One region of the Streptomyces akebiae genome, then DNA from elsewhere that is predicted to be linked to it. Evidence: riboswitches for the same ligand, from Rfam matches in the RefSeq annotation. Region 1 holds a riboswitch; the other holds the start of a gene.
The links. Region 1 has a riboswitch for S-adenosylmethionine ahead of K1J60_RS32945 (aminotransferase class V-fold PLP-dependent enzyme). Riboswitches for the same ligand answer to the same signal wherever they lie in the genome.
Positions count from the first base shown of each region.

Region 1 (15,712 bases):
CCCTTCGGGCCTCCGCGCGCTCGGACTCTCGACACCGGCGCGCCCGCGCCGTAACCGCACGGTCGCCGGCTGCGCCCTGCTGGTGGTCTCCCTGGGAGCGGGCGTCACCGCCTGCGGTTCCGGCGGCCACCCCCTCTCGGGCAAGCCCTACGACGCGGCCGACCACGTCTCCTTCAACACCCCCGGTGACGGTGAGAAGGCCGACCCGGACAAGCCGCTGGAAGTCACCGCCGAGAACGACGGACGCATCACCGACGTCACCGCCGTGGACGCCGCAGGACGCTACGTGGCGGGCGAACTCTCCGCCGACGGGGGTCGCTGGCACTCCACCTCACCGCTCGCCGCCAACGCCCGCTACACGGTCCACGTGAGCACCGAGGACGAGGACGGCGCCCCCGGCCGCGAGACCGTCGCCTTCGACACCGGCCGCCCGCTCACCAAGAAGCGCCTGAACGTCACCTTCGGACCGAAGGAGGGCAGGTACGGCGTCGGCCAGCCCGTCACCGCCGAGCTCAGCCGACCGGTCAAGGACAAGGCCGCGCGGGCCGTCGTCGAACGGGCGCTCAAGGTGGACTCCACACCCGCGGCGGAGGGCGCCTGGCACTGGGTGGACGACAAGAAGCTGCACTACCGGCCCAAGGAGTACTGGCCCGCCGAGGCCACCATCCGGGTGCACAGCAACCTGGAGGGCCTCAAGATAGGCGACCGGCTCTGGGGCGGGAAGGCCGAGCCCATCGAGCTGACGACCGGCGCCAAGATAGTCGCCGTCACGGACGCCGCCTCGCACCAGATGACCGTCTACAAGAACGACGAGGTCATCAAGCAGATACCGGTCACCACCGGCATGCCCGGCTACGACACCCGCAACGGCGTCAAAGTGGTACTGGCCAAGGAAGGTACCGTTCGCATGACCAGCGCCAGCATAGGTGCGTCGGACTTCTACGACCTGACCGTGCACCACTCCGTCAGGGTCACCAACAGCGGCGAGTACGTCCACGCCGCCCCCTGGTCCACCGGCTCCCAGGGATACGCCAACGTCAGCCACGGCTGCACCGGCATGAGCATGGGCAACGCCCAGTGGTTCTACGACACCATCAACGAGGGCGACATCGTCGAGGTCGTCAACTCGGCCGGCGACACCATGGCCCCCTTCGGCAACGGCTACGGCGACTGGAACCTCGACTGGAAGAACTGGCGCGAGGGCAGCGCCCTGGTGGGCGGCACGAAGGAGGTCCCCGGGCCCCAGGTGCAGGCCCGCCTGAGGCCGGAGTCGGTCTAGGCGCTCAGTGCCTGCCTGCTACGGAGCAGGGAGGCGAGCGCCGCCGCGAACTCCACCGGCTCCACCGGCAGGGTCACCGCGGCGTCCGCCCGGCTCCACGTCGCGAGCCACGCGTCCTGCGGCCGCCCGATCAGCACCAGCACCGGCGGGCACTCGAAGATCTCGTCCTTGATCTGGCGGCACACCCCCATGCCCCCCATGGGCACGGCCTCGCCGTCCAGGACGCAGACGTCGATCCCGCCCTTGTCCAGCTCCTTGATGACGGCGGCGGGGGTCGCGCACTCCAGGAACTCCACCTGGGGCACATCCGGTGCCGGACGGCGCCCCGTCGCCAACCGAACTTGTTCGCGGGTGTTGGAGTCGTCGCTGTAGACCAGCACCGTGGCGGTCGGCTGCATTGTTCCTCCGTGACGTCAGCGTCTTAAGGACAGGCCCGATGCGCGGATGCTACTCCCTCGAACACCACGTCAGCACCGGTACGGAAGGGAGCAACACTCCGAACGGCACCCCCCGGAGTGAGGGCGGGATAAGCGACCGACATAATGTCGGTCGTGGCGACAGCAACGACAGTAGAAACCGGGCACGCGCACCCGTCGGTCAACCGGCCGAACCTCACCAGCGTCGGAACCATCATCTGGTTGAGTTCCGAGCTGATGTTCTTCGCGGCCCTCTTCGCGATGTACTTCACCCTGCGATCGGTGACCGGTCCGGAGTTCTGGTCGGAGAAGGCCGACACCCTGAACTTCCCGTTCTCGGCGACGAACACCACGATCCTGGTGCTCTCCTCCCTCACCTGCCAGCTCGGCGTGTTCGCCGCCGAGCGCGGGGACGTGAAGAAGCTCCGGATGTGGTTCATCGTCACGTTCGTGATGGGTGCGATCTTCATCGGCGGTCAGGTCTTCGAGTACACCGAGCTGGTCAAGCACGAGGGCCTGTCGCTCTCGTCCGACCCGTACGGCTCGGTCTTCTACCTGACCACCGGCTTCCACGGCCTGCACGTGACGGGCGGTCTCATCGCCTTCCTGCTGGTCCTCGGACGCACCTACGCGGCCAAGAGGTTCACCCACGAGCAGGCGACCGCGGCCATCGTCGTGTCCTACTACTGGCACTTCGTCGATGTCGTCTGGATCGGCCTCTTCGCCACGATCTACATGATCAAGTAGATCGGTCGGCCGAGCCGGGCCGACCGACGCGCCCGCCTCGCACCGAGAACGACCCTTCCAGAAGCACCGACGCAGAAGATCCTGACACCGGGGTAATCCGTGAAAAAGCTCTCCGCACGACGACGCCATCCGCTGGCGGCGCTCGTCGTCCTAACCATCGCGCTGGCGGCCTGCGCGGGGCTGTACACCGCCTTCGCACCCGCGGACAAGGCGGTGGCCGAAGAAACCGCGCAGACCCTCACCATCGAGGAGGGCAAGAAGCTCTACGCCGTCGGCTGCGCGAGTTGCCACGGCACCGGCGGTCAGGGCACCTCCGACGGTCCCAGCCTGGTGGGTGTGGGCGCGGCGGCCGTCGACTTCCAGGTCGGCACCGGCCGTATGCCGGCCCAGCAGCCGGGCGCGCAGGTCCCGAAGAAGCCGGTCGTCTACTCGCAGGCCGAGATCGACCAGCTCGCGGCGTACATCGCCTCCCTGGGCGCGGGCCCGGAGATCCCGACCGAGAACGAGTACGACCCCGAGGGCGCGGACATCGCCGAGGGCGGCGAACTCTTCCGCACCAACTGCGCCCAGTGCCACAACTTCACCGGCAAGGGTGGTGCGCTGTCCGAGGGCAAGTACGCGCCGTCCCTTGAGGGTGTCGACCCGAAGCACATCTACGAGGCCATGCAGACGGGCCCGCAGAACATGCCGTCCTTCCCCGACACCACGCTGTCGGAGGAGAACAAGAAGGACATCATCGCGTACCTCGACGCGGTCAACAGCGACGACACCGTGGAGCCCGGTGGCCTCAGCCTCGGCGGGCTCGGCCCGGTCAGCGAAGGCCTCTTCGGCTGGGTGTTCGGGCTCGGCTCGCTGATCGCCGTCGCCGTGTGGGTCGCCGCTCGGACCGCAAAGGCCAAGAAGTCATGAGTAGCCAAGAGATTCCAGAAGAGAACCTGCCCACCGAGCAGGACACGCACGGCGTGGTGACGGTCGCGGACGAGGAGAACCCCTTCGCGGACCCCGGCCTGCCGCCCCACCAGCACCGGGTCCAGGACATCGACGAGCGGGCCGCCAAGCGGTCCGAGCGCACGGTCGCCCTGCTGTTCACGGTGTCGATGCTGGCCACCGTCGGCTTCATCGCCTCGTACCTGGTGATCGACGTCGACAAGTCGATCTACGTCTGGCCGATCGGTCACATCAGCGCGCTGAACTTCGCGCTGGGCATGACGCTGGGCCTGTCGCTGTTCTGCATCGGCGCCGGCGCGGTCCACTGGGCCCGCACGCTGATGTCGGACGTGGAGGTCGCCGACGAGCGTCACCCGATCGAGGCCTCGCCCGAGGTCAAGGCCAAGGTCCTGGCCGACTTCAAGCAGGGCGCCAAGGAGTCCGCGCTCGGCCGCCGCAAGCTGATCCGCAACACGATGTTCGGCGCGCTGACGCTGTTCCCGCTCTCCGGTGTCTTCCTGCTCGGCGGCCTCGGCCCCGCGCCCGGCACCAAGCTGCGGCACACCACGTGGGCCAAGGGCAAGAAGCTCGTCAACATGAACACCATGGAGCCGCTGCGTCCCTCGGACGTCGCGGTCGGGTCGCTGACCTTCGCCATGCCGGACGGCCTGGACGAGCACGACCACGACTTCCAGAAGAACATCGCCAAGGACGCCCTGATGATCGTCCGGATCCAGCCGGACGACATCAAGGACAAGCGCGAGCTGGAGTGGTCGCACGAGGGCATCGTCGCGTACTCGAAGATCTGCACCCACGTCGGTTGCCCGATCTCCCTGTACGAGCAGCAGACGCACCACGTGCTCTGCCCCTGCCACCAGTCCACCTTCGACCTCGCCGACGGCGGCCGGGTCATCTTCGGCCCCGCGGGTCACGCCCTTCCGCAGCTGAGGATCACCGTCGGTGAAGACGGCTACCTCGAAGCGGTCAGCGACTTCGAAGAGCCCGTCGGTCCTTCCTTCTGGGAGCGCGGATGAGCACTACGACCAGCACCGACGCGCGCGACAAGCGTGACAAGGCCCCGGCCGGCGAGCGCGTCGCCGACTGGGCCGACGGCCGGCTCGGGATCTACTCCCTGGCCAAGGCCAACATGCGCAAGATCTTCCCCGACCACTGGTCGTTCATGTTGGGCGAGATCTGCCTGTACAGCTTCATCATCATCATCCTCACGGGTGTGTACCTGACGCTGTTCTTCCACCCGTCGATGAACGAGGTGGAGTACCACGGCAGCTACGTCCCGCTGCAGGGCCAGCTGATGTCCGAGGCGTTCAACTCGACCATGCACATCTCCTTCGAGGTGCGCGGTGGTCTGCTGATCCGGCAGATCCACCACTGGGCCGCGTTGGTCTTCCTCGCCGGCATGTTCGTGCACATGATGCGCGTGTTCTTCACCGGCGCGTTCCGCAAGCCGCGTGAGGTCAACTGGCTGTTCGGCTTCCTGCTGTTCGTCCTCGGCATGTTCACCGGTTTCACCGGTTACTCGCTCCCGGACGACCTGCTCTCCGGCACCGGTGTCCGCTTCATGGAGGGCGCGGTCCTGTCCGTGCCGATCGTCGGCACGTACCTGTCGTTCTTCCTCTTCGGCGGAGAGTTCCCGGGCGGCGACTTCGTGGCCCGCTTCTACTCGGTCCACATCCTGCTGCTGCCGGGCATCATGCTCGGTCTGGTGGTGGCGCACCTGATCCTGGTCTTCTACCACAAGCACACGCAGTACGCGGGCCCCGGAAAGACGAACAACAACGTCGTCGGCATGCCGCTGCTCCCCGTGTACATGGCGAAGGCCGGCGGCTTCTTCTTCCTGGTCTTCGGCGTCATCGCGATCATCTCGGCGATCGCCACGATCAACCCGATCTGGAGCATCGGCCCCTACCGGCCGGACCAGGTCTCCACCGGTGCCCAGCCCGACTGGTACATGGGCTTCTCCGAGGGTCTGATCCGTGTCATGCCGGGCTGGGAGATCAACTTCTGGGGTCACACGCTCGTCCTGGGCGTCTTCATCCCGCTGGTGATCTTCCCGCTGGTCCTGGTCGCGATCGCGGTCTACCCGTTCATCGAGTCCTGGGTCACCGGCGACAAGCGCGAGCACCACATCCTGGACCGCCCGCGCAACGCGCCGACCCGTACGGCCTTCGGTGTCGCGTGGATCACCTGGTACATGGTCCTGCTGATCGGTGGTGGAAACGACCTCTGGGCGACCCACTTCCACCTGTCGATCAACGCCATCACCTGGTTCGTCCGGATCGGGTTCTTCGTGGCCCCGGTCCTCGCGTTCATCGTCACCAAGCGCATCTGCCTCGGCCTGCAGCGCCGGGACAAGGACAAGATCCTGCACGGTCGCGAGACCGGCATCATCAAGCGTCTGCCGCACGGTGAGTTCATCGAGGTCCACGAGCCGCTCAGCCAGGAGCAGCTGCACACGCTCACGGCGCACGAGCAGTACAAGCCGGCCGAGATCGGTCCCGCGGTCGACGAGAACGGTGTCGCCCGCAAGGTCTCGCGCCTGGAGAAGGCCCGCGTCAAGCTGAGCAAGGGCTACTACGGCGAGGACAGCCAGATCGCCAAGCCGACCGTCGAGGAGTACAAGGAGATCACGAGCGGCCACGGCCACCACTGATCGCTTCGCTTCGCCACACCACGGTCGAAGGGCCCCCGTCCGATCTTCGGACGGGGGCCCTTCGCCGTGCTCCGACCTGGATAGGGTGGACGCACCAACAGGTCTCACGGATCGCGCGGTTCTCTCGCGCGCCAGAACACCCAGGAGCGGCTATGAGCGCTGTGACCCCCGCTGGAGGCGACACCGCGGCGGGCCGTTCCTGGCCCGCCGTGCTGAACGCGTTGCTGTCCGGGCACGACCAGGACGCCGGTGCGACCTTCTGGGCGATGGACCAGATCATGCGCGGTGAGGCGACGGACGCGCAGATCGCCGGATTCGTGGTGGCACTGCGGGCCAAGGGGGAGACCGTCGAGGAGATCACCGGTCTCGTCGAGGCGCTGTACGAGCACGCCAAGGTGATCGAGGTGTCCGGGAGGACCGTCGACATCGTCGGTACGGGCGGGGACGGCGCCAGGACGGTCAACATCTCCACGATGTCGTCGATCGTCGTCGCCGGTACGGGCGCGAAGGTCGTCAAGCACGGCAACCGGGCCGCGTCGTCGGCCTCCGGGGCGTCCGATGTGCTGGAGAAGCTCGGCGTGAATCTGGAGCTGACGCCGCAGCGGGTCGCCGAGGTCGCCGAGGAGGCCGGGATCACCTTCTGCTTCGCGGTGAAGTTCCATCCGGCGCTGCGTCATGTGGCGGCCGCGCGCGGTCAGTTGGGCATCAGGACCGTCTTCAACGCGCTCGGGCCGCTGGCCAACCCCGCGAAGGTACGGGCGCAGGCGGTCGGTGTCGCGGACCCCCGAATGGCACCGATCATGGCCGGTGTCTTCGCCGAGCGCGGCAACTCCTCGCTCGTCTTCCGGGGCGACGACGGGCTGGACGAGCTGACGACCACGGCGACTTCGCGGGTGTGGGTCGTGCGGGACGGCAAGGTGACCGAGGAGGGCTTCGACCCGCGTGACGTGGGCTTGGAACTCGTGCCGGTGGAGGCGCTGCGGGGGGCCGACGCGTCCTACAACGCGGATGTCGCGCGGCGGTTGCTGGGCGGGGAGACGGGGCCGGTGCGGGATGCGGTGCTGTTGAACTCGGCTGCGGCGCTGGTGGCGTTGGAGCCGACGTCCGGGTCGCTGGCGGAGCAGTTGCGGGGTGGGATGGCCAAGGCCGCGGAGTCGATCGATTCCGGGGCGGCGCGGCGAGTTCTTGAGCGGTGGGTCGCGGCGACGAACAGGTAGGGGGTCGGGTGCGGGTGCGTGGGGGCTGGTCGCGCAGTTCCCCGCGCCCCTAGAAGCGCAGGCCCTGCTTTTCAGGGGCGCGGGGAACTGCGCGAGAAGCCCCACCCACCCGCACCCGCCATCGCTCCCGCACCTCCGACCTCTCACGCGTCCATCCCGCCATCCGGACATAAGTTGCGGCGCGACGATCACTTCACGTACGTTCTCGTTCAGGTCATGAGTGACAGCCCATAGCCCCGGCTGGCTGTCCGGCAACCCTCCGTCCGTGGCGGGGTGCCCCGGGTGAAGACCGGGTCGTAGGCAGTGAGGTCTACGGCAAGCGCGGTTTCGAGGGAGTCTTCCGTGAGCAAGCGAATGCGATAGGGCCGCCGAGCCCCGCCTCCGCGCACCCCTTTCTCATCTTTCTCTTCCTTCCGCATGCCTTCCTTTCGCATGCCTCCTCACGGGAGTCCCGCCATGTCTGTCTCCACCCTTGCCGCCGACCGGTCCGTTTGTGCCCCGCTGCCCGTTCTGGGGCGAGATGTCACCGTCCCGCTCGTCACCGGCGGCGAGGTCACCTACGCCGCTCTCGACTACGCGGCCAGCGCCCCGGCCCTGCAGCGCGTCTGGGACGACGTGGCGGCCTACGCGCCCTACTACGGCAGCGTCCACCGCGGTGCCGGCTACCTCTCCCAGCTGTCGACCGACCTCTTCGAGAACTCCCGCAGGACCGTCGCGGAGTTCCTCGACTGCCGGGCCGGGGACCAGGTCGTGTTCACCCGGTCGACCACCGACTCGCTGAACCTCCTGGCCGCGGCCCTCCCCGCCGACTGCCAGGTCTTCGTCTTCGAGACCGAGCACCACGCCTCCCTGCTGCCCTGGCGGAACGCGCGGGTGACGTACCTGGACGCGCCGCGTACGCCGCGGGAGGCCGTGACCACCCTGGAGGCCGCCCTCGCCGAACGTGATCCGCGCGGGCCGGCGCTGGTGTGCGTCACGGGTGCCTCCAATGTCACCGGCGAGATCTGGCCGGTGCGTGAGCTGGCTGCGGCCGCGCACGCGCACGGCGCGCGCATCGTTCTCGACGCCGCCCAGCTGGCACCCCACCACCCCCTCTCCGTACAGGAGTTGGACGTGGACTGGGTCGCCTTCTCCGGCCACAAGCTGTACGCGCCCTTCGGGGCGGGCGTCCTGGCCGGCCGCGCCGACTGGCTCGCCACGGCCGAGCCGTACCTCGCCGGAGGCGGCGCCTCCCGTAAGGTGACCCGGCGCACGGACGGCGGCGTGGACGTCGAGTGGCACGACACCGCCGCCCGGCACGAGGCCGGCTCGCCCAACGTCATCGGCGCCTACTCCATCGCCTCCGCCTGCAAGGCCCTCACCGAGGCCGGGTTCGACGCGCTGGTCGCACGTGAGCGGCACCTGATCGACACCGTGCGCGCCGGGCTCGCCGAGGTGCCCGAGGTGCGGATCCTCTCCCTCTTCGGAGACGACGCCCCGCGCGTCGGCGTCATCTCCTTCGTCGTCGACGGCTGGAACAGCTCCCACTTCGCCGCCGCCCTCTCCGCCGAGTACGGCATCGGCGTACGCGACGGCCTCTTCTGCGCCCACCCCCTCGTCCGCACCCTTCTCGGCAGTGACCCGCAGACCCAGGGAGAGTGCGGCGCCCCCGAGGCCGCGCCCGGCGAGCGCTCCCTCAATGCGATCCGGGTGAGCTTCGGCGCGGGCACGCCCGACGAGCACGTGGAGCGGTTCGTGGGCGCGGTGAAGGAACTCGTACGGGACGGCGCGAAGTGGAACTACCGTACGGAGGACGGCCGTTGCGTCCCGGCCGTCTGACGGTCGTCCGGCTGGTGGTCGGTTGTCCGACGGTCGGCCGGCTGATGGTCGGTCGTCCGGCTGCCCGCCGTCACCCCCGCGCCCAGCACGATCATCCGTAGGGCCCGTTCCGTGGCGTCCGTGAGGAGTCCACTCGCGCGGACCATGGCCTCGGCGAGGGCCATCACCAGGCCGGCGAGAGAAGAGCATGGAGACGATCCCGCGGAGCGGACCCGTCGGCGCGGATGAGGGCGAGATGAGGACTTCTTCATCTCGGCACGGCCTGTGGGCGCTCAGCCGTCCAGTCCGATGGCGAACGCGGCCTCCAGGTCGTGCTGTGAGTACGTCCGGAACGCCACATGCGTGTCGGTGCCCAGCACGCCGGGGATCTTGCTGATGGACCCGGGGATCACATCGGCCAGGTCGTCGTGGGCCTTCACCCGGACCATGGCGACCAGGTCGTAGGTACCGGTCACCGAGAACACCTCGCTCACGGATTCGAGCGCGGCGATCGACTCCGCGATCTCCGGGATCCGGTCCACGCTGGTCTTGATGAGCACGATCGCGGTGATCACGGCTGTTTCTCTCCCTCGGGGGCCGGAGCGGGGACGTCCGACGGAACATCCACGGGCGCTTTCACTCTAGCCCCACGCCCGTAACGCCCCCACGCGTAGACGAAACCCAGTCCGAACCCCACCAGATGCGCGAGATAAGCGACCCCCGGACCCGAGGTCTGGCGACCGGCGGCCAGCCACTGCAGGCTCACCCAGAACGGCAGGGTCACCCACGCCGGGAACCGCAACGGAAGAAAGAAGAGGAAGGGCAGAAGGCTCGTCACCCGCGCCCTGGGGAACAGGAAGAGAAACGCGCCGAGGACCGCCGAGATCGCCCCCGACGCACCGACCAGCGACTGCGGCGACCCGGCGTGCGCGGCCGCGTACGCCACCAGGGCGAGATAACCGCAGCCCGCGTAGAAGAGGGCGAACTCCACATGGCCCATGCGTTCCTCGGCCATCGCCCCGAAGACGAAGAGGAAGAGCATGTTGCCGAGGAGATGCAGCCAGCTGCCGTGGACGAAGAGCGCCGTGAGGGGGGTGAGCGCCGCGCGCGGAGGGCCGTGGAACAGCTCGGCCGGGACGACGCCCCAGCGTCGGAAGTACGCCCTCTGAGCGGCGAGCAGCTCGTCGCCGGTGCCGTACACGGGGTTGAGGCCCGCCGCCGGTCCGATCAGGAAGATCGCGCAGCAGACGGCGATCAGCCCGTACGTCACCGGCGCCGACTCGTTTCGTACGGCCCGGGCGGCCGAGGTGCTCCACTTGCCGATCATGAACAGAGCATGACGTAACGGGACTCAACCGCACAGACCGCCTCGCCGCCGACGGTGAGTGGCCCCGCCCTCGCGGGCAATCCGCGCCGTCACCGCAGGCGAACAGGCGTCCAGGACCGGTCAGGCCGTAGGGTTACGAGCCACACGCACCGGGAGCCGGTGCTTCACGGAGACTGGAAGAAGGAAGAGCAGCCACGATGACGGTTCCCCTGCCGACGGACACCACCCGCTGGCGCTGCACGCTCTGTGGCAACCTCACGCGGTTCGACGTGACCCGCTCGTCGAAGGTCGTCGAGTACGTTCACCTCGACCTCGCCGGGAAGCCGGAGGTCGAGGAGCGCAACGTGGTCAGTGAGACCATCGAGTCGGTCCGTTGCCGCTGGTGCAACGCCGTGGACCAGGTGGAACTCGTGGACAGGCCGGGCGCCGGCTCCTGAGGGAGCGGTCCCGCACAGACATTGGGGTGACGGATGGTGGAGAGCTCAGGCGGGGGGCCGGGCGACGGCGCCGCTGAGGTGCTCGACCGTCCGCTGCCCGAGGGCGTCCGCAAACGCGTCGTGCAGATCGTCTCCGACGGCTTCGGCGGGCTGACCGTCGCCGAACTGCCCGCCCAGCTCAGGCAGTACGCCCGGTTCGCCCCGAACCGCCGGGTGAAGTTCGCCGGGAACGCGATGGCGGCCGCCGTGGAGGGCGACACGCTCTTCAGGCAGCGCATCGGGGAGCGGTTCCGGGAGGCCCACCCGGAGCTGGCCGGCGCTCTCGACACGGGCGCGCCGCCCCCGGCCGCGGACCCGCTGGACGTGGCGGCCGCGGCCTACGTACTGCGTCCCACGGGCTGGGTGAAGCTGGTCGCCGCCGCCGGCGAGGAGGCCCTGCGCGCGGACGCCGAGCGCGCCGACGAGGAGAGCCGGGCCGAACTGGAGCGGCTGCGCGAGCAACTCGCCGAGGCCCGCGGCCACACCAAGGCCGAGACGGAGCGGCTGCGCGCGGAGCTGGAATCGGCCAAGAAGGACGCCGACTCGCTGCACCGCAAGCTCCGGGCCGCCCTCAGCGACGTCAAGCGCGGCGAGGCCGCCCTGCGCAAGCTGCACGCCGAGATGGAGACCCTGCGAGCCGAGGGCCACGCCCAGGTGTCCGCCGCCGAGAGCGAGACCCGGCGGCTCAAGGCCCGGCTCGGCGAGGCGGAGGCCGCCCTGGAGGCCACCCGGCGGGCCGCCCGCGAGGGCCGCAGCGTCGAGGACATGCGGGTTCGGCTGCTGCTGGACACCGTGCTGGACGCGGCCCAGGGCCTGCGGCGGGAACTGGCACTGCCGCCGGTCTCCGTACGGCCCGCCGAGACCGTCGACGCGGTCGAGCCGGGCCGGATGACCCCGAAGGACATCGCCGCTCGCGCGCTGTCGGAGAACGACCCGGCCATCCTGGACCAGTTGCTGGCGCTGCCGCAGGCCCATCTCGTCGTCGACGGCTACAACGTCACCAAGACCGGCTATCCGCAGATGCCGCTGGAGAAGCAGCGGCTCCGGCTCCTCGGGCAGCTCTCTCAGCTCGCCGCGCAGACCGGCGCCGAGGTGACCTGTGTCTTCGATGGTGCGGAGCTGGCCGCGCCGGTGCTGCTCGCGCCGCCGCGCGGGGTGCGGGTGCTGTTCTCGAAACCGGGTGTCACGGCCGACGAGTTGATCCGCCAGCTGGTGCGTGCCGAACCGCCCGGTCGGCCGGTCATCGTCGCCTCCACCGACCGTGAGGTGGCCGACGGGATCGCCAGGGCGGGGGCCCGGCCGGTCGCCTCCGCGGTGCTCCTCAAGCGCCTTTCGTGACCTTTTGACGCCGTGCGCACCAAGGGCAACGTACGGGCTCTATGCCCGAATTGACGGAACTGTTGCGCAACGTAGCGTCAACCGAGCGCTACTGCGTGTGTGTTGAGTGTAAATTGTGCGCCCTGGGGCGGGATTTTTCCTGTGGGGGATTTGAAGTGATCACCATTGGGTCACTAGGGTCTGGGCTCAAACCTCTGAACGGGTGATCGTCGCCGGAGTCCCCGCCGGTCGGTCGCTCACATGAAGGAGTTCACCTACCGTGGCGTCCCACCGTCGACCCAAGCAGCCGAGCCGTGCGCGTGTGACCGTGCTCACCTCTGCTGCCGCCGCTGCCGTGGCCCTGAGCTCGCAGGCCGCCAACGCGGCGCCCGCCGAGAAGCCGAGCAAGGACGACGTCCAGGCGAAGGTCCACAAGCTCTACGAGGACGCCGGGCGGGCCACCGACAAGCTCAACGGGGCCGAGGAGAAGCAGGAGAAGCTCGAAAAAGAGATCTCCACGATCCAGGACAACGTCGCCAAGGGCCAGGAGGAGCTCAACGAGCTGCGTGAGGGCATAGGCCTGGCGGCCAGCGCCCAGTACCGCTCGGGCGGCATCGACTCCTCGATCCAGCTCTTCCTCTCCGCCGACCCCGACGACTACCTGGACAAGGCCGCCACGCTCGACCAGCTGACCGGCCAGCAGGTCGAGGCGCTCAAGAAGATCCAGGAGAAGCAGCGCACGCTCGCGCAGCAGCGCCAGGAGGCCACGGAGAAGCTGGAGGACCTCGCGGACACCCGCGAGACCCTGGCCGACAAGAAGAAGGAAGTCCAGAGCAAGCTGGCCGCCGCGCAGAAGCTCCTCAACACCCTGACGGCCGAGGAGAAGGCCGCCCTGGACGAGCAGGAGACCCGCGCCAGCCGCGACGCCGGGGAACGCGTCGAACTCGGCAACGAGGCGCCCGCCTCCAACTGGGGTGCCGCCGCCCTCGCCGCCGCCGACACCCAGGTCGGCAAGCCCTATGTCTCCGGCGGCAGCGGCCCCAACTCCTACGACTGCTCCGGGCTGACCCAGTGGGCCTATGCCCAGGCCGGTGTCTCGATCACCCGGACCACGTACACCCAGCAGAACGACGGCACGAAGATCGGCCGTGACGCACTCAAGCCGGGTGACCTGGTGTTCTTCAACGACCTCGGCCACGTCGGCCTCTACGCGGGCAACGGCATGGTCCTGCACGCCCCGTACCCGGGCAAGGTCGTCCGCTACGAGTCGATGAGCACCATCGGCAGCTTCCAGTTCGGTGTCCGCGTCGCCTGACACCCGTTTCGCCTCCGACAGGGCCGATCGTCACACTCTGTGACGATCGGCCCTGTTTTTCTTCAAGATCAGGACACAGTGCCGCCCGAACGGGCGAATTCCGACACCTCGTGCTGACCCCTTCCCCCGCTGGTGACCTGGGTCCCAGGCCGGACGTCACGCTGCGTTGTCGTGGAGGTCTTTGGCTGGGACACCGTCGCGCGGCTACTGTCGGCCGCGCTTCCCTCACCCGCCGTGAGCGCCCCACGGGGCGTGCCCGGCCCGGGGGAGGTCCCTGTCCATCGTCGAAGGGAGTGCGGCTTCCCGTGGTGTCCCACAGTCGCCTTGTACCGTCCGGGTTCGACCGGGGCGCGGCCGCCGCCCTCGGTGTGCTGTCCGCCGCTGCCGCCGCCCTCGGCGCCATTCCCGTCCAGCAGGCCGCCGCCGCGCCGCACGACAACACCCGCGCCGAGGTGGACCGGTTGTACGAGGAGGCCGAGAAGGCCACCGAGGCGTACAACAAGGCCGACGAGCGCGCCGACGAGCTGCGTGAGCAGATCGGCACCGCACAGGACTCGATCGCCCGGCAGCAGGACCGCGTCAACGCCATGCGGGAGTCGCTGGGTTCGCTCGCCGGAGCCCAGTACCGCTCCGGCGCCGTCGATCCGTCGATCGCCCTGCTGTTCTCCGAGAACCCCGACGACTACCTCGACCGGGCCGCCGCCCTGGACCGCATCAGCGCCCACCAGGCGGGCGAACTCCACGACCTCCAGCAGGCCATGCGCGGCCTCGACCAGAACCGCGCGGAGGCCGGCGACAAGCTGACCGAGCTGGAGAAGAGCCGCGAGGCCGTCGCCCGGCACAAGCGGACCGTCGAGGGCAAGCTCGCCGCCGCCCGGCAGCTGCTCAACTCCCTCCCGGACGAGGAGCGCGCCGAGTACGACCGCGCCTCCCGCTCCACCGCCTCGGGCCGTACCGACATGCCCGAACCCTCCGGCGCCGTCGCCCTCAACGGCCGCGCGGCCGCCGCCGTCGCCGCGGCCCGCTCCGCCCTCGGCAAGCCGTACGTGTGGGGTTCCACCGGCCCCGACGGCTTCGACTGCTCCGGCCTCATGGTCTGGTCGTACGGGCAGGCCGGTGTCGGTCTGCCCCGTACCTCGCAGGCCCAGCGGTACGCCGGCACGCAGGTCCCGCTCTCCCAGGCGCAGCCCGGCGACCTGGTCACCTACCGGCCCGACGCCAGCCATGTCGGCATGTACGTCGGCAACGGACAGGTCATCCACGCCCCGTACCCGGGCGCCCCGGTCCGCTACGACCCCGTCGGCATGATGCCGATCGCCTCGGTCACCCGCCCCTGACCGCTTTGGCTCCCGGCCGCCGCAGGGCGGCCGGACCCCCGTACGATCGGGAACGTGGCTGGTCGAAGGCGCACGACGCGTTCCCGGCCCGGGTCGGGGGGCCGGCGCGGGCTCCCGGGACGCGTAGGCGTCCCCTCGGCCCTCGTCCTCGCCCTCCTCGTCGGCTGCGGCGGCAACGCGGCCCCGGACGCCGCCCGCGCCGACGTCCAGCGGATGCTGGACCGGCGGGCCACGGCGGTCCTGGAGCGGGACGGGGCGGCCTACCGCGCCACCGAGGCGCCCCACTCCTCCGTCGCCGGTCAACTGGCCACCGGGGCAGCCGAGTTCGCCAACCTCCGCGGTCTGCCGCTGTCCTCCTGGTCGTACGACCTCAACTCCTTCGACCGCTCCGGCGACCGGGCCACGGCCGAGGCGGCCCTGCGCTACCGCATCCGCGGCTACGACAAGGCGCCCGTCACCGCAGTACGGACCCTGACCCTCGTCCGGGACGACGACGGGGCGTGGCGGGTCGCCGCCGACGAGCCCTCGACCAAGGGCACCGAACAACTCTGGGAGCAGGGGCGGATCATCGCGGTACGGGGGCAGCGGAGCCTCGTGCTGGGGGTCGGGCGGTCGGCGGACCTCCTGCGGGCGTACGCGGCGCTGGCGGACCGGGCCGTGCCCGCCGTGACGGAGGCGTGGGGCGAGGACTGGGCGCGGCGGGTCGTGGTCGTCGTACCGGAGTCGCTGGACGAGATGGCGGGGCTGCTGGGGGCGCCGGCGTCCGGGTACCGGGGGATCGCGGCGGTCACCACCGGGGAGGCGGGGGGCTCGGCGAAGGCACCGGCGGACCGGATCGTCGTCAACCCCGACGCGTACGCCGTCCTCGGCGACTTCGGCAAGCAGG
Region 1 covers NZ_CP080647.1:7,609,634-7,625,345, forward strand. Annotated here, with positions in the region: gene K1J60_RS32910 (L,D-transpeptidase) at 1-1,279, shown strand, start outside; gene K1J60_RS32915 (response regulator) at 1,276-1,677, opposite strand; gene ctaE (aa3-type cytochrome oxidase subunit III) at 1,822-2,442, shown strand; gene qcrC (cytochrome bc1 complex diheme cytochrome c subunit) at 2,542-3,351, shown strand; gene qcrA (cytochrome bc1 complex Rieske iron-sulfur subunit) at 3,348-4,403, shown strand; gene qcrB (cytochrome bc1 complex cytochrome b subunit) at 4,400-6,040, shown strand; gene trpD (anthranilate phosphoribosyltransferase) at 6,193-7,257, shown strand; SAM riboswitch class IV at 7,470-7,585, shown strand; gene K1J60_RS32945 (aminotransferase class V-fold PLP-dependent enzyme) at 7,714-9,075, shown strand; gene K1J60_RS32950 (Lrp/AsnC family transcriptional regulator) at 9,348-9,629, opposite strand; gene K1J60_RS32955 (rhomboid family intramembrane serine protease) at 9,626-10,381, opposite strand; gene K1J60_RS32960 (hypothetical protein) at 10,579-10,818, shown strand; gene K1J60_RS32965 (NYN domain-containing protein) at 10,852-12,195, shown strand; gene K1J60_RS32970 (C40 family peptidase) at 12,455-13,489, shown strand; gene K1J60_RS32975 (C40 family peptidase) at 13,795-14,826, shown strand; gene K1J60_RS32980 (basic secretory family protein) at 14,881-15,712, shown strand, end outside.

Region 2 (15,712 bases), 2.0 Mb from region 1:
CGGGCGCCGCGACGGGACGTACGTGTGGGTGTCGCTGCGCAACAGCGTGGTCGCGGACGCCGCCGACGGGCCCCGCTTCCTGCTCACCCACGTCGAGGACATCGAGGAGCGCAAGCGGCGCGAGCTCCAGCTCGCGCACCGGGCCTCGCACGACGCCCTCACGGGCCTGCCGAACTCCGCCGAGCTGCGCTCGCGCCTCTCCGCCCGTCTCTGCCAGCGGCCCCAGTCCCTCCCGGCAGGCGCGGCGGCCGACTCGATGAACGCGGCCTTCGGGCAGTTCGGTGAGCAGGTGGACGGCGGCGGGCACGGGGAGTTCGGGGAGTTCGGCGCCGAGCAGGCGGCGCGGCTGCCGCACCCGTCGTTCGACGCGTACGAGGCCGCCGGGCACGCCTTCGACTTCCACGCGGCCGGTGGGCCGTACGACGCCTTCGACCACCATGTGCACACCGTCGCGCCCGAGAACGAGCGGGACGACGGGACCAAGGGGCTCGCGGTGCTCTTCTGCGACCTCGACGGGTTCAAGTCGATCAACGACCGGTTCGGGCACAACGCGGGGGACGCCGTCCTCATCGAGGTGGCCCGGCGGCTCAGCCGGGGCGTGCGCGACGGCGACACCGTGGCCCGGCTCGGCGGTGACGAGTTCGTCGTCCTCGCCGACGGGCTCGGCCGCGCGGACGCCCAGGACCTCGCCGTACGCCTGCGCAACGAGATCATCCAGCCGATTCGCGTCGACGGTCGCGCGATGCGTGTCGGTGCCAGTTTCGGCATCGGATGGGCCCACTGCGGAATGACGGCGGACGAGGTGTTGAAATCAGCTGACGAGCGGATGTACGTCGAGAAACGATCTCGTCCCAGACAGCACAGGCGGGCCGGATAGCCCCCCGTGTGACAGTGGAGACACCCGGGCAGAAGCCCAGGTCAGCGGCCCATGGCGGCTGAAAGGCGCCTGGTCGGTGGTGTGCCGGTCCGGCGATGAGGTCCGAGTCACCCGTTTGGGTCACTGCGAGCGGGTAGGCTCGCTCTCCTACACCCCTACGCACCAACCCGCCACCCGTACCGCATGTACCGCACCGCTGAGGAGACCTAGGGATGACGCCCGGCAACAACGGCGCGAGCACGCCCGAGGACGACGACCCGTTCGGCTACCTCTACGCCGACGGACAGGCCCGAGGAGCCCAGCCGCCCACCGGGAGCTACGGCTACCCGAACGCGGTCAACCGGGTGCGACCGGTCGGCGAGCGGCAGTACGGGCAGCAGACCCAGCAGGCCCCGCAGGCAGCCACCGCGCAGTACGGGCAGGTCCCGCAGCAGGGATACGGCCAGCCGCAGGGCGCCCCCGGCCAGCCGAACGCGCACTACCAGGCCCCCGAGAGCTTCTCCGGCGGTGCCCCGACGACGCGTCAGCAGGGATACGGCAACGGCGGGGGCGGCGGCCGGGGCCGTGGCCCCAACACCAAGGGCCTCCTCATCGGCGCGATCGCCGTGGTGGCCGCCGTGGTGATCGGCATCAGCGTCGCCATGCTCGGCGGCGACGACTCCGACAACGCCTCGGGCAACGACACCGGCGCCTCCACCGGCCCCACCACCCAGGAGAGCACCGACCCCAGCCCGTCGGCCAGCAAGTCCAAGGACGCGGAGACCGCCGAACTCCCCAAGGCCGAGGCCAAGACCCTCCTCCTCGGCGGCAACGCGGCCATCGCCTCCGACGTCCCCGGCGCGAAGTCGGAGGGCGGGTTCTATGTGGGGAACTTCAACTCGGTCGGCTCGTCCATCACCTGGAAGGTGGAGGACGTCCCGGCGGGCGGCAAGTACACGCTCTACGTCATCTACGGAGTCCCGGGCAAGAAGGCCGACGCCACCCTCACGGTCAACGGCACGGCCCAGACCCGCCCGCTCAACCTGGACAACTTCGCCAAGGGCCCCGAGGGCGACTACGAGAAGGGCTGGACGAACACCTACGCGTCCATCCAGCTCAACAAGGGCAGCAACGAAGTCAAGATCTCCTGCGAGGACGGCAACTCCTGCGACGTCAACTTCGACCAGCTGTACCTGGAAAAGGGCTGGAAGAGCTGACGTCCGCTCGCCGGAGCCGAAGCCTCACGCCGCCGTGACCTCCCCCGTCACCGCCACCTGCCCCACCAGCTCCTCGTACGCCTGACGGTCGAACTCGCCCGCCACCGGCGTCAGCACGGTCGCGGCCGACAGGGCCACCGCGCGGGCCAGGCGGTCGGGCCAGGGGAGGCGGTCGACCAGGCCCGACAGGAGGCCCGCCACCGCAGAGTCGCCGGCCCCGGTCGGGTTGCCGCGCAGACGGCGGGGCGGGGTGGCACGCCAGTGGCCCTCGGGGGTGTGGGCGAGGAGACCGTCCGGGCCGAGGGAGGCGACGACCGCCTGCGCGCCGCGGCGGCGGGCGTCCCGGGTCGCGCGGGACGGCTCGTGGGAGCCGGTGAGTTCCGCCAGTTCGTCGGTGTTCGGCTTCACCATGTCGGGTCGGGCCGCCACCCCGCGACGCAACGGCTCGCCGCTGGTGTCCAGCAGGACCGGCACGGACAGCGTGCGGGCCGTACGGACCAGGCCCGCGTACGCGCCCACCGGTACCCCCGGCGGCAGACTGCCGCACAGGGCCACCACCGAGGCGGAGCGCAGCAGATCGGCGTACGCCTCCTGGAAGGCGGACCACTCGGCGGGCGTGACGAGCGGGCCCGGTTCGTTGAGCTGGGTCGTGTTCCCGCTCGCGTCGGCCACGGCGATCGTCCGGCGTGTCGCGCCCTCCACCGGCACCAGCGCGTCCACGACGCCCGGTGTGTGCGTGAGCCGGTCCTGCACGGCCCGGCCGGTCGCGCCGCCGACGAAACCGGTGACCGTCACCTCGTGGCCGAGGGCCGCGAGCACCCGGGCCACGTTCAGGCCCTTGCCGCCGGGCCGTTCGGTGACCTCGGTCACCCGGTGCGTGGCGTGGGTCCTGAGGTCCCGTACGCGGTAGGTGATGTCGAGAGCGGTGTTCAGTGTGACCGTGAGGATCACCTGGGCCTACCCCCTTGGTGCTCGTGAGCGCGCCTGCCGAGTATCAGAGTGCGCTCGCCCGGACGCGGTTGCGGAGGCTCGATCATGCCAAAAGTGCGGCGGTCGGCCCAGCCCCCCGGGACAACCGCCGCACTCTTCGCCCTCCGTCAACAACCAGACGAATCAGCCCAGTTGAGGATCGACCACCCACTCGCCCCTGCGCAGTACCCCCTGGAGCTCGAAGTCCGCGTCGAGGAGGACGAGGTCGGCGTCCTTGCCGGGCTCCAGGGAGCCGACGCGGTCGTAGAGGCCGAGGAGTTTCGCCGGGTTGGCGGAGAGGGCGGCGACGGCGTCCTCGACGGGGAGGCGGTCCACGGTGACGGCCCGTTTGAAGGCGCGGTCCTGGGTGAGGGTCGAGCCCGCGATCGAGCCGCCCTCCACCAGACGGGCCACACCGTCCACGACCTCGACCGCCAGCGGGCCGAGCGTGTAGAGGCCGTCGCCGAAGCCGGCCGCGTCCATGGCGTCGGTGATGAACGCGACCCGCTCGGCGCCCGCGTGACGGAACGCCAGCTGGAGGGCGGCGGGGTGGAGATGGGTGCCGTCGTTGATCAGCTCGACGGTGATCCGCTCGTCCTCCAGGAGCGCGGCGATCGGGCCGGGCTCGCGGTGGCCGAGCGGCGGCATCGCGTTGAAGAGGTGGGTGGCCACGGTCGCGCCCGCGTCGATGGCCTGAACCGTCTGCTCGTACGTCGCGTCCGTGTGTCCGATCGCCGCGATGACGCCGTGTTCGGCGAGGAGGCGCACGGAGTCGAGGCCGCCGGGGAGTTCGGTGGCGAGGGTGACCATGGCGGCCCGGCCGCGCGCCGCGTCGATCAGCTTGCGGACCTCCGCCGGGTCGGGGTCGCGGAGCAGTTCCTCCGAGTGGGCGCCCTTGCGGCAGGGGGAGATGAAGGGGCCCTCGAAGTGGATGCCGGCGATGTCGCCCTGTTCGGCGAGTTCGGAGAGCAGGCCGGCGCGGTGGGCGAGTCCGTCCATGTCGTCGGTGACCGTGGAGGCGACGAGGGTGGTGGTGCCGTGGAGGCGGTGGGTGCGGATGCCTGTCAGTACGTCGTCGACGGTGCCGGAGGTGAAGGAGGCTCCGCCGCCACCGTGGTTGTGGAGGTCGATGAAGCCGGGGACCAGCCAGTGGCCGCGGACGTCGATGGTGTGGGCGTTCTCGGGGGCGCTTTCGGTGATCTTGGTGCCGTCGATGGTGAGACGGGCGTTTTTCACGGTGCCGGTGGGGAGGACGACGTTGGCGCCTTCGAGGACGTACGGCTGCGATGGGTTCGGCGACCGCGGGTGTGTGGGGGCTGGTCGCGCGGTTCCCCGCGCCCCTGAAGGGGTGCTGTCGGAACCGGCGTCAGGACGCGCGGCCCCTGACGGGGCGCTCCTGTCGGACCCGGTGCCGGAAAGTGTGGGGGCCATCAGGTGGTTACCTCCGAAGGGGCCGTGGGGTCCGTGGGGTGTGTGGGGGCGAGGAGGTCCCAGGCCATCAGGCCGGCACCGAGGCTGCCCGCGGTGTCGCCCAGGGCGGCGGGGACGATGGTGGGGACCTTCTGGAAGGTCACCCGGTGTTCCACGGCGGTGCGCAGAGGGGCGAACAGGGTGTCACCGGCCTCCGCCAGGCCGCCGCCGATGATGAGGGTGCGGGGGTCGAGGAGGGTGAGGGCGGTGACGAGGCCGTCGGCGAGGGCGTCGACGGCGTGCTGCCAGACGGCGCTCGCGCGCGGGTCGCCCGACTCGACGGCCTTGGCGCAGTCCGCCGCGTCGGCCTCGGGTTCCCCGCAGGCCTCCGCCCAGGCCTGGCTGACGGCCGCCGCCGAGGCGTACCGCTCCAGACAGCCGTACTGCCCGCAGGGGCACGGGATGCCGCCGGGGCGTACGACGATGTGGCCGATCTCGCCCGCGAAGCCGTGGGCGCCCGCCTCCACCCGGCCGTCGACGCCTATCGCACCGGCGATGCCGGTGCCCAGCGCCACGAAGAGATAGCGGTCGGCTCCCCGGCCCGCGCCCACGCGCCCCTCCGCGAGCCCTCCGGTGCGCACGTCGTGGCCGAGGGCGACCGGGATGCCGCCGAGGCGCTCGGCGAGGAGCGCGCGCAGCGGGACGTCACGCCAGCCGAGGTTGGCGGCGTAGACGGCTGTGCCCCGCTCGGAGTCGACGATGCCGGGCACGGCGACCCCGGCGGCGACCGCGGGTTCGCCGAAGTGCCGCACGCCGTACGCGCGCAGCTCGGCGGCGAAGTCGAGGATCGACGCGACGACGGCCTCCGGCCCGCGCTCGCGACCGGTCGCCAGGCGCGCCTGGTGCAGCAGGACGGGGGCGCCGGGGGGTGCTTCCCCGGCGGGCGCGGTGCCGGCCCCGACCAGTGCGGCCTTCATCCCGGTGCCGCCCACATCGAGGGCGATGACATGTCTCACGGAGGACAGTGTGGCCCTTCTACCCGCGAGAGGTCTAGTCCACTTACATGGTCTAGACCTCATGGGAGAGTGTGGTGTAGACCTTATGGAGAGTTCGAGAAGTTGAGTGATCAACGGCCTTGGGCGCGGAGCCGGTGATCCAGGCTGTTCCACGCGGGGCATGTGCGATGGGTTGGGGCAGGACGAGTGCGACAGCGACAGCGGCGGACGAAGACGGGCGTCAGGAACAGCGGGAACAGCAGGAACAGTGGGATGGCGGCACTGTCCGCGCTGGGGCTGATGGCGACGCTCGCGGGCTGCGGTGCCTCGGCGGCCGACGGCCCCGGCGTCACCCTGACGCTGGTCGCCGCCGACTACGGCGACTCCAAGGCCAACAGCTCCCGGAAGTACTGGGACGCGGTCGTGAAGGCGTACGAGAAGAGGACCCCGGGCGTCACGGTCGATGTCACCGTCCACTCCTGGAACGACGTCGACCGCGAGATCAGGGAGATGGTCGCCGCCGGCGAGGCGCCCGACATGGCGCAGGCGGGTACCTACGCGGACTACGCCTCCGCCGACCGGCTCTACGAGGTGGACGACCTGCTCTCCATCCCCGTCCAGGCCGGTTTCCTCCCCCAGCTCGCCAACGCGGGCAAGGTGCGGCGCGTCGCCTACGGGATGCCGTTCGCCGCGTCCACCCGCGTCCTCTTCTACAACAAGAAGCTCTTCGCCGAGGCGGGCCTCGACGACGCCCCGCGCAGCTGGAGCGAGCTGGCGGCCGACGCGGCGGCCCTCGACCAGGCCGGGGTCCGGACCGCGTACGCGCTGCCGCTCGGGCCCGAGGAGGCCCAGGCCGAGACCATGCAGTGGCTGCTCAGCGGCGGGGCCGGCTACACCGACAACGTCGGCACCTACCGGATCGACTCCGACGAGAACGTCCGGACCTTCACCTGGCTCAAGGACAAGCTGGTCGACAAGGGGCTCACGGGGCCCACCGCGCCGGCGGAGCTCAACCGGGCCGACGCGTTCGCGGCGTTCGCGCGCGGGGAGGTGGGCATGCTCAACGGGCATCCCACCCTGATGCGGATGGCCGCCGCCGAGGGAGTCGACTACGGGACGGCGCCCATGCCGGGGTACGACGGGCGACGCCACGCCACGATGGGCGTTGCCGACTGGATGATGGCCTTCAAACAGAACGGGCACGGGGAGGAGATCGGTGACTTCCTCGACTTCGTCTACAGCGACGAGAACGTGCTCGACTTCTCCCGGGAGTACGACCTGCTGCCGGTGACCGCGTCCGCGTCCGAGGAGATGGCGGCGGACCCGGACGACGTGGACCTCCACCCCTTCCTCGACGCGCTTCCCGACGCCGCGTTGCCGCCCGTGGGCAAGACGTCCTGGGCGGATGTCAGCGCGGCGGTCAAGAAGCAGATCGGGCGGGCGGTGCGGCCGGGGGCGAAGCCCGGGGTCGTGCTGGAGCAGCTGCAGCAGACGGCGAGTGCGGCGGATCGCGAGGATTAGGGCGCCTCGGGGATGGGGGTGCGTGGTTCGCCGGCGGGTGCGGGTCCGGTGGGGCTTCTCGCGCAGTTCCCCGCGCCCCCGAAAAAGCAGCTGCCGTGCGCCCCGTGCTTCTCAGGGGCGCACGGCAGTCAGGCGCCCTGTCACACCCGTCCGCTACGGTCGTCCCATGGACGCGCTCGAACCCCGTGAACAGGCCATCCTCGCCGTGGAGCGGCAGGGGTGGGCGGGGCCGGGGGCCAAGGAGCGGGCCATAAGAGAGCGGCTCGGGATCGCACCCGTGCGGTACTACCAGCTGCTCAACGCCCTGCTCGACGACCCGCGCGCCCTCGCCCACGACCCGGTCACGGTCAACCGGCTGCGAAGGGTGAGAGAGGCCCGCCGGGAGGAGAGATGACGGATAGGGTCGACGCCATGGGCAGCCACAAGGACGCAGAGAACCACCAGGCCACCTTGCCGACACCCGTGACCTCCGCCGGGCGGGCCGCGCTGGACGCGATCCTCGAACGACCCGGCCGCACGGTGATCGCCCTCGACTTCGACGGCACCCTCGCCCCCATCGTCCCCGACCCCGAACAGGCCCGCGCCCACCCCGACGCGGTCGCCGCCCTCGCCGCGCTCGCCCCCAAGGTCGCCTCCGTCGCCGTGGTGACCGGCCGCCCCGCCTCCGTCGCCGTCCGCCACGGCGGCTTCGCCGGCGTCCCCGGCCTGGAACACCTCGTGGTCCTCGGCCACTACGGCGCCGAACGCTGGGACGCCGTCACCGGCACCGTCAGCGCCCCCGCCCCGCACCCCGGTGTCGCCGCGGTCCGCGCGGAGCTCCCCGGCCTGCTGGACCGTGTCGGTGCCCGGCAGGGCACCTGGATCGAGGAGAAGGGCCGCGCGGTCGCCGTCCACACCCGCCGCGCCACCGACCCCCAGGCCGCCTTCGAAGCCCTGCGCGCCCCGCTGGCCGACCTCGCCGACCGCCACGGCCTCATCGTCGAACCCGGCCGCCTGGTCCTCGAACTCCGGCCCCCGGGCATGGACAAGGGCGTCGCCCTCCGCGATCACCTCGCGGAGACCGCCGCCGAGTCCGTCCTCTACGCCGGGGACGACCTCGGCGACCTCCCCGCCTTCGCCACCATCGAGAAACTCCGCACCGAGGGCACCCCGGGCCTGCTGGTGTGCAGCGGCAGCACGGAGGTCACGGAGCTGTCGGAGCGGGCGGACCTGGTCGTCGACGGCCCGGCGGGGGTCGTAGGCCTGCTGGCGGCGATCGCCGAGCGCGTATAGGCAGGGGGCGCCCGGCTCTTTCAGGGGCGAGGGGGCGCCCCAGCTCTTTCAGGGGCGCGGGGAACCGCGCGAGCAACCACGACGGGCCTGCACTCGCCAACGAACCCGAACCCCCGAGCTACTAGGCGCCCTCCAACGCCCTCAACTGGTCCAGGAACCACTGCGTGGGCGGCAGCGCCGTGGCCGCCCCGGCAAGCCGCTTCGTCCGTTCCGCCCGCTCGGCCGGCGGCAGGGACAGCGCCTCGTGCAGGGCGGCAGCCGTAGCGACCACGTCGTACGGGTTCACCACCATCGAGTCGTCCCCCAGCTCCTCGTACGCCCCGGCCTCCCGCGACAGCACGAGCGCGCACCCCTCGTCGGAGACGACCGGCACCTCCTTGGCGACGAGGTTCATGCCGTCCCGGATGGGGTTCACCAGGGCCACGTCGGCGAGCCGGTACGCCGCCAGGGAACGGGCGAAGTCGTCCTTGAGGTGGAGGACGACCGGCGTCCAATCCGGCGTGCCGTACCGTTCGTTGATGTCGTCCGCGACCCGCTGGACCTCGGCCATGTAGTCCCGGTACACCGCGAGGTCCTGCCGCGACGGGTAGGCGAGGGCGAGGTGGACGACGCGCTCGCGCCAGGTCGGGCGGTCGTCGAGGAGCTGCCGGTAGGCGTGCAGGCCGCGCACGATGTTCTTGGAGAGTTCCGTGCGGTCGACGCGGACGACGGCGCGGCGCGGGGTGCCGTCGGGAGCCGTACCGATCTGCTCCCGCAGCGCGGCCATGCGGTCGTCGACGTCCGCCTCGTGGGCGCGGGCCCGCAGGAAGTCCGCGTCGGCGCCCAGGCCGTGCACGCCGATCCGGGTGCCGGAGAGGGCGTCGGGGCCGAGGACGGCGCGAGCGCACTCGCTGAACGCGTCCGCCCACCGCCGGGTGAGGAACGCGGCGCGGTCGGCGCCGAGGATGCCGTCGAGCACCTGGGCGGCGACGTCGTCGGGCAGCAGCCGGAAGTAGTCGACGGGTGCCCACGGGGTGTGGGAGAAGTGCCCGATCCGCAGGTCGGGGCGGAGGTCGCGGAGCATCCGGGGGACCAGGGTCAGGTGGTAGTCCTGGACGAGTACGGACGCGCCGTCCGCCGCCTCCTGGGCGAGCGCCTCGGCGAAGGCCCGGTTGTACGTCTCGTACGACGCCCACTGGCGCCGGAACTCCGCGTCGAAGGACGGTTCCAGCGGGGTCTGGTAGAGCATGTGGTGCACGAACCACAGCGTGGAGTTGGCGACGCCGTTGTACGCGGCGTGGTGCACGTCGGCGGGGATGTCGAGCATGCGGACCCCGGGCTCGCCGACACCGCGGCGTACGGCCTCGCGGTCGCCGTCGCCGAGGGCGGAGCACACCCAGACGGCGCCCGCCTCCGAGTCGATCGCGGAGAGCCCCGAGACGAGGCCGCCACCGCCACGCTTCGCTGTGAGGGCGCCGGATTCGTCCTCGGTGTACGTGATGGGGCCCCGGTTGGAGGCGACGAGGATCCGCGCGCTGTGCGTCGATGCCATACGGCTCAACCTAGCCCTTGGGTTCGCCGGTCAAACGTACGGTTCGGCCGAGTACCGGGTGACTGGTGGGGTGGGGGGTGCCTGTTCGGTGGTCGGGTGCGGGTGAGTGGGGGCTTGTCGCGCAGTTCCCCGCGCCCCTGAAAAGCAGGGGCTGCGCCCCGAGCTTTTCAGGGGCGCGAGAAGCCCCACTCACCCGCACCCGCCGACGAAAGAGGCACCCCCACCTCCTCAAGCGGCCTTTCGCTCCGCGTACTCCCCTATCTCCACCATCGGCGGCCGTTCCTCCAGGTCCACCGAGTACGTGCGCGGCTCGAACCCTTCCCGTCCCCGCTCGAACTGCGTCAGCACCGGCCGGATCAGGTGACCCCGGGCCAGCCGCAGCTGGGCGGTGCGATAGATCGCCGCGGACATGCGGCCCAGCGCCGCCCCGTCCTGGTGGCGGTGTTTGCGGACGCCCACGTCGACCTGGGCGAGCGCGTCGAGGCCGACCAGGTGCAGTGCGTCGACCAGCATGCCCAGCTCGATGCCGTAGCCCACCGGGAAGGGCAGCCGCTCCAGCAGCGAGCGCCGGGCGGCGTACTCGCCGCCGAGCGGCTGGACGAAGCCGGCCAGCTGGGGCCAGTGCATGTTGAGCAGGGGGCGGGCCATGAGTTCCGTCACACGGCCGCCCTGGCCGGCGGCGGATCCGAGGGGGCGGTCGTACATCGCCTTGACGAGGTCGACACCGGGGTCGGTGAGCAGCGGGCCGACGATCCCGGAGACGAAGTCCGACGAGAACTCCTTGAGGTCCGCGTCGATGAAGCAGACGATGTCGCCGGACGTCACCAGCAACGACCGCCACAGGACCTCGCCCTTGCCGGGCACGGCCGGGACGCGGGGCAGGATGTCGTCACGGTGGACGACCCTGGCTCCGGCGGCCGCCGCGACCTGGGACGTCCGGTCGGTGGACCCGGAGTCGACGACCACGATCTCGTCGACGAGCGGCACCTGCCGCATCAGGTCGTGGCGGATGATCGCGACGATGTCGCCGACCGTTGCCTCTTCGTTCAGCGCGGGCAGGACGACGCTGACCGTCTGCCCCGTGGCTCGTTTCGCGGCCATGATCCGGTGGAGCGGGCGGTCGGCCATGGACCAGGAGCGGGTACTCAGCCAGCGCTCGACTTCCTTCAGCACAGTGCGCGGCTCCTCTGCGTTCATCTCGCGGTTCGGACGGCTCTCTCAACTGTCCTGGCCTTCGGTTACAGTCTTGGACAACGCTGGTGACCATCGCATGTCGCGGCTCGTCGGCGTATACAACCAAATACCGCTCATCCAGAGGGGCAGAGGGATACGGCCCGATGAAGCCCCGGCAACCCTCCAGCCGGTCTCGTGGCGATCACCGTCGATCGCAACCGCGAGGCTCCCGGCTAGGGAAGGTGCCAAATCCGTCTCACGGCGAAGTGCGTCGTGAGGAAGATGAGGAGAAAGGGCCTCGCCTCCATGGCTGCGCAGACAGTTGCAAGCACCACCGACTCCACAGTAGACCTCGGCCCCGCCGCCGCACTGAGCTGCCGTGAATGCGGTCACCGCGTATCCCTCGGGCCGGTCTTCGCCTGCGAGGAGTGTTTCGGGCCCCTGGAGATCGCGTACGACTACTCCGCCTACGAAACGGACGAGCTGCGCAAGCGGATCGAGTCCGGTCCCGCGAACATCTGGCGGTACGCGCCGCTCCTGCCCGTCCCGGCGGACGTGGCCACCAAGCCGAACATCAACCCCGGCTGGACCCAGCTCGTCAAGGCCGACAACCTGGCCGCCGCGCTCGGTGTCGACGCCGGCAAGCTCTTCGTCAAGGACGACTCCGGCAACCCGACGCACTCCTTCAAGGACCGGGTCGTCGCCCAGGCCCTGGAGGCGGCCCGCGCCTTCGGCTTCACCACCCTGTCCTGCTCCTCCACGGGCAACCTGGCCGGTGCCGTCGGCGCCGCCGCCGCCCGCGCCGGCTTCCGGTCCTGCGTGTTCATCCCGCACGACCTGGAGCAGGGCAAGGTCGTCATGGCCGCGATCTACGGCGGCGAGCTCGTCGGCATCGAAGGCAACTACGACGACGTGAACCGCTTCTGTTCCGAGCTGATCGGCGACCCGGCCGGTGAGGGCTGGGGCTTCGTCAACGTCAACCTGCGGCCGTACTACGCGGAGGGGTCGAAGACGCTCGCGTACGAGATCTGCGAGCAGCTCGGCTGGCAGCTCCCGGACCAGCTGGTCGTGCCGATCGCCTCCGGGTCGCAGCTCACGAAGATCGACAAGGGTCTGCAGGAGCTGATCAAGCTCGGGCTCGTCGAGGACAAGCCCTACAAGATCTTCGGCGCGCAGGCCGAGGGGTGTTCGCCGGTGTCGGTGGCCTTCAAGGCCGGACACGACGTGGTGCGCCCCCAGAAGCCGAACACCATCGCCAAGTCGCTCGCGATCGGCAACCCGGCGGACGGGCCGTATGTGCTGGACATCGCGCGGCGGACCGGCGGGGCCGTGGAGGACGTGACGGACGAGCAGGTCGTCGACGCGATCAAGCTGCTGGCGCGGACCGAGGGGATCTTCGCGGAGACCGCGGGCGGGGTGACCGTCGGAGTGACGAAGAAGCTGATCGAGGACGGCGTTCTCGACCCGACGCTGACCACGGTCGTGCTCAACACCGGGGACGGCCTGAAGACGCTGGACGCGGTGGCCGGGACCGGACTCACCGCGACCATTCGGCCCAACCTCGATTCGTTCCGTGCGGCCGGTCTCGCGTAAGGGCTGCCAGTCGTTCGTCCGCGGGTCCGTGGGGGCTGGTCGCGCCCACGCGGCGGTAGCCGCCCATTGAGCACGGTCCCGCCCCCCAACTCTTCTGCACCGACCGGAGGTCACAAGTCATGAGCGTCAACGTCCGCATTCCGACCATCCTTCGCACCTACACCGGGGGCCAGGCCGAGGTGAGTGCCGAAGGGGCGACCCTCGGCGAGGTCATCGCCGATCTGGAGAAGAACCACAACGGGATCGCCGCCCGGGTGCTCGACGATCAGGGCAAGTTGCGGCGTTTCGTGAATGTGTACGTGAATGACGACGATGTCCGGTTCGAGCAGGGCCTGGAGACGGCCACGCCGGACGGTGCGGGTGTGTCGATCATTCCCGCGGTCGCCGGTGGCTGACCGCCGCGCCGTACCGGTCGGTAGTAACCGTCGGTAACTTTGATTACCGAGAGTTCATCGAATTGCCCCCTCCGTGAGAGAAGCGGAGGGGGCAATTCTCTATGGTTGAGCACTGTAGAGTTGGGGAACCCGGTCCGATCGCCGTAGTGATTCCTTGCCGGTCGCATATTTGATCGCGCCGCACGCCCTATATGAAGTAGCCAAAGTGTGCAGGCCTTTTGCGTATTTCGTTCCTTTTGTGGGGCCCGACTTGCCCTGAATTCGGGCGAATTGTTCGTACATTCCCGACCGGTCGTGTCCAGAATTCTCGTCCGATTGACCTGTTGCAGAGGGCAGTTGGACAGATACATTCGGCCGCGGTCGACGCGTTCCGGCGCACACCCCCAACCGTTGGGGGGTGAGGTCTGACCCGGATCCGCGAAGTGTGGATCTGTGCAAGGGCCAGTAATAGGGGAGTTAGGCATGGCTCAGGGCACCGTCAAGTGGTTCAACGCGGAGAAGGGGTACGGCTTCATCGCGGTCGACGGTGGTGCGGATGTTTTCGTCCACTACAGCGCGATCCAGATGGACGGTTACCGCACCCTGGAAGAGGGCCAGCGGGTCGAGTTCGAGATCTCGCAGGGTCAGAAGGGGCCGCAGGCGGACATGGTCCGACTGGCGGCCGGCTGAAGTACGCGCCGGGTTCAACGCAGCGACGTTCTTCGTTCTTCATGGGAGGGCTCGCACCCCGTTTCGGGGTGCGAGCCCTCTCGTGTGTGGGGCCGCCGGCCCGGCAGGCGCACGGGCTGATCCGGGCCGCGGCGTGGGTCTGTCGACGGGGCGCGCGGGGGCGCGTTCACCTGCGGATCATCGAGAGCCGCTTGCACTCGGCATGGTCGAGTGCTAATCATTGGCGTTAGCACTCTGAAGGTGAGAGTGACAACGAGGACCGGGTCGGTGAGGCCCGCAGGCCGGGTGGGGCAAGGAACCACGAGGCAGGCAGGCCGTCCGTCGCGGGCGCCAGCGCGGTCCGGAGCAATCCACCCCAGTCCGGGAGGACCACTTCACATGGCCAAGATCATCGCGTTCGACGAGGAGGCGCGGCGCGGCCTCGAGCGCGGCATGAACCAGCTCGCGGACGCCGTCAAGGTGACGCTCGGCCCCAAGGGCCGGAACGTCGTCCTCGAGAAGAAGTGGGGCGCCCCCACGATCACCAACGATGGTGTCTCCATCGCCAAGGAGATCGAGCTCGAGGACCCGTACGAGAAGATCGGCGCCGAGCTGGTCAAGGAAGTCGCCAAGAAGACGGACGACGTCGCCGGTGACGGTACGACCACCGCGACCGTCCTCGCCCAGGCCCTGGTCAAGGAAGGCCTGCGCAACGTAGCCGCCGGCGCCAACCCGATGGCCCTCAAGCGCGGTATCGAGAAGGCCGTCGAGGCCGTCTCCGGTGCCCTGCTCGACCAGGCCAAGGAGGTCGAGACCAAGGAGCAGATCGCCTCCACGGCCTCCATCTCCGCCGCCGACACCCAGATCGGCGAGCTCATCGCCGAGGCCATGGACAAGGTCGGCAAGGAAGGCGTCATCACCGTCGAGGAGTCGCAGACCTTCGGTCTGGAGCTCGAGCTCACCGAGGGCATGCGCTTCGACAAGGGCTACATCTCGGCGTACTTCGCGACCGACATGGAGCGCATGGAGGCGGTCCTGGAGGACCCCTACATCCTCATCGCCAACTCCAAGGTCAGCAACGTCAAGGACCTGCTCCCGCTCCTGGAGAAGGTCATGCAGTCGGGCAAGCCGCTGCTGATCATCGCCGAGGACGTCGAGGGCGAGGCCCTGTCGACCCTGGTCGTCAACAAGATCCGTGGCACCTTCAAGTCCGTCGCCGTCAAGGCCCCGGGCTTCGGTGACCGCCGCAAGGCCATGCTCGGCGACATCGCCATCCTCACGGGCGGCGAGGTCATCTCCGAGGAGGTCGGCCTCAAGCTGGAGAACGCGACCCTGGACCTCCTGGGCCGCGCCCGCAAGGTCGTCATCACCAAGGACGAGACCACCATCGTCGACGGCTCCGGTGACACGGACCAGGTCGCCGGCCGGGTCAACCAGATCCGCGCCGAGATCGAGAACAGCGACTCGGACTACGACCGCGAGAAGCTCCAGGAGCGCCTGGCGAAGCTCGCGGGCGGCGTGGCCGTCATCAAGGCCGGTGCCGCGACCGAGGTGGAGCTCAAGGAGCGCAAGCACCGCATCGAGGACGCCGTTCGCAACGCGAAGGCGGCCGTCGAGGAGGGCATCGTCGCCGGTGGTGGCGTGGCCCTGCTGCAGGCCTCCCAGGTCTTCGAGAAGCTGGAGCTGGAGGGTGACGAGGCGACCGGCGCCAACGCCGTGAAGCTCGCGCTGGAGGCCCCGCTCAAGCAGATCGCCGTCAACGGTGGTCTCGAGGGTGGCGTCGTCGTGGAGAAGGTCCGCAACCTCCAGGTCGGCCACGGCCTCAACGCCGCGACCGGTGAGTACGTCGACATGATCGCCTCCGGCATCATCGACCCGGCGAAGGTCACGCGCTCTGCCCTGCAGAACGCCGCCTCCATCGCCGCGCTCTTCCTCACCACCGAGGCCGTCATCGCCGACAAGCCGGAGAAGTCCGCCGCGCCCGCCGGCGGCGGCATGCCGGGCGGTGACATGGACTTCTGATCGACCCCGGTCGATCACCGTCCTTCGCACCGAGGGCGGCACCCCCTGGAGACAGGGGGTGCCGCCCTCGGGCGTTTCCGGCACGTCGCGGGCCGGAAACGTGGTGTGCT
Region 2 covers NZ_CP080647.1:5,603,078-5,618,789, forward strand. Annotated here, with positions in the region: gene cdgB (diguanylate cyclase CdgB) at 1-877, shown strand, start outside; gene K1J60_RS24185 (CBM35 domain-containing protein) at 1,090-2,073, shown strand; gene K1J60_RS24190 (1-phosphofructokinase) at 2,098-3,024, opposite strand; gene nagA (N-acetylglucosamine-6-phosphate deacetylase) at 3,187-4,473, opposite strand; gene K1J60_RS24200 (ROK family protein) at 4,473-5,468, opposite strand; gene K1J60_RS24205 (ABC transporter substrate-binding protein) at 5,721-6,968, shown strand; gene K1J60_RS24210 (DUF3263 domain-containing protein) at 7,135-7,362, shown strand; gene otsB (trehalose-phosphatase) at 7,380-8,240, shown strand; gene K1J60_RS24220 (alpha,alpha-trehalose-phosphate synthase (UDP-forming)) at 8,362-9,771, opposite strand; gene K1J60_RS24225 (glucosyl-3-phosphoglycerate synthase) at 10,000-10,944, opposite strand; SAM riboswitch class I at 11,076-11,233, shown strand; gene thrC (threonine synthase) at 11,251-12,537, shown strand; gene K1J60_RS24235 (ubiquitin-like small modifier protein 1) at 12,657-12,932, shown strand; gene K1J60_RS24240 (cold-shock protein) at 13,395-13,601, shown strand; gene groL (chaperonin GroEL) at 13,980-15,602, shown strand.
Region 2: linked by a shared signal. The riboswitch ahead of thrC (threonine synthase) and the one ahead of K1J60_RS32945 (aminotransferase class V-fold PLP-dependent enzyme) in region 1 are both predicted to bind S-adenosylmethionine.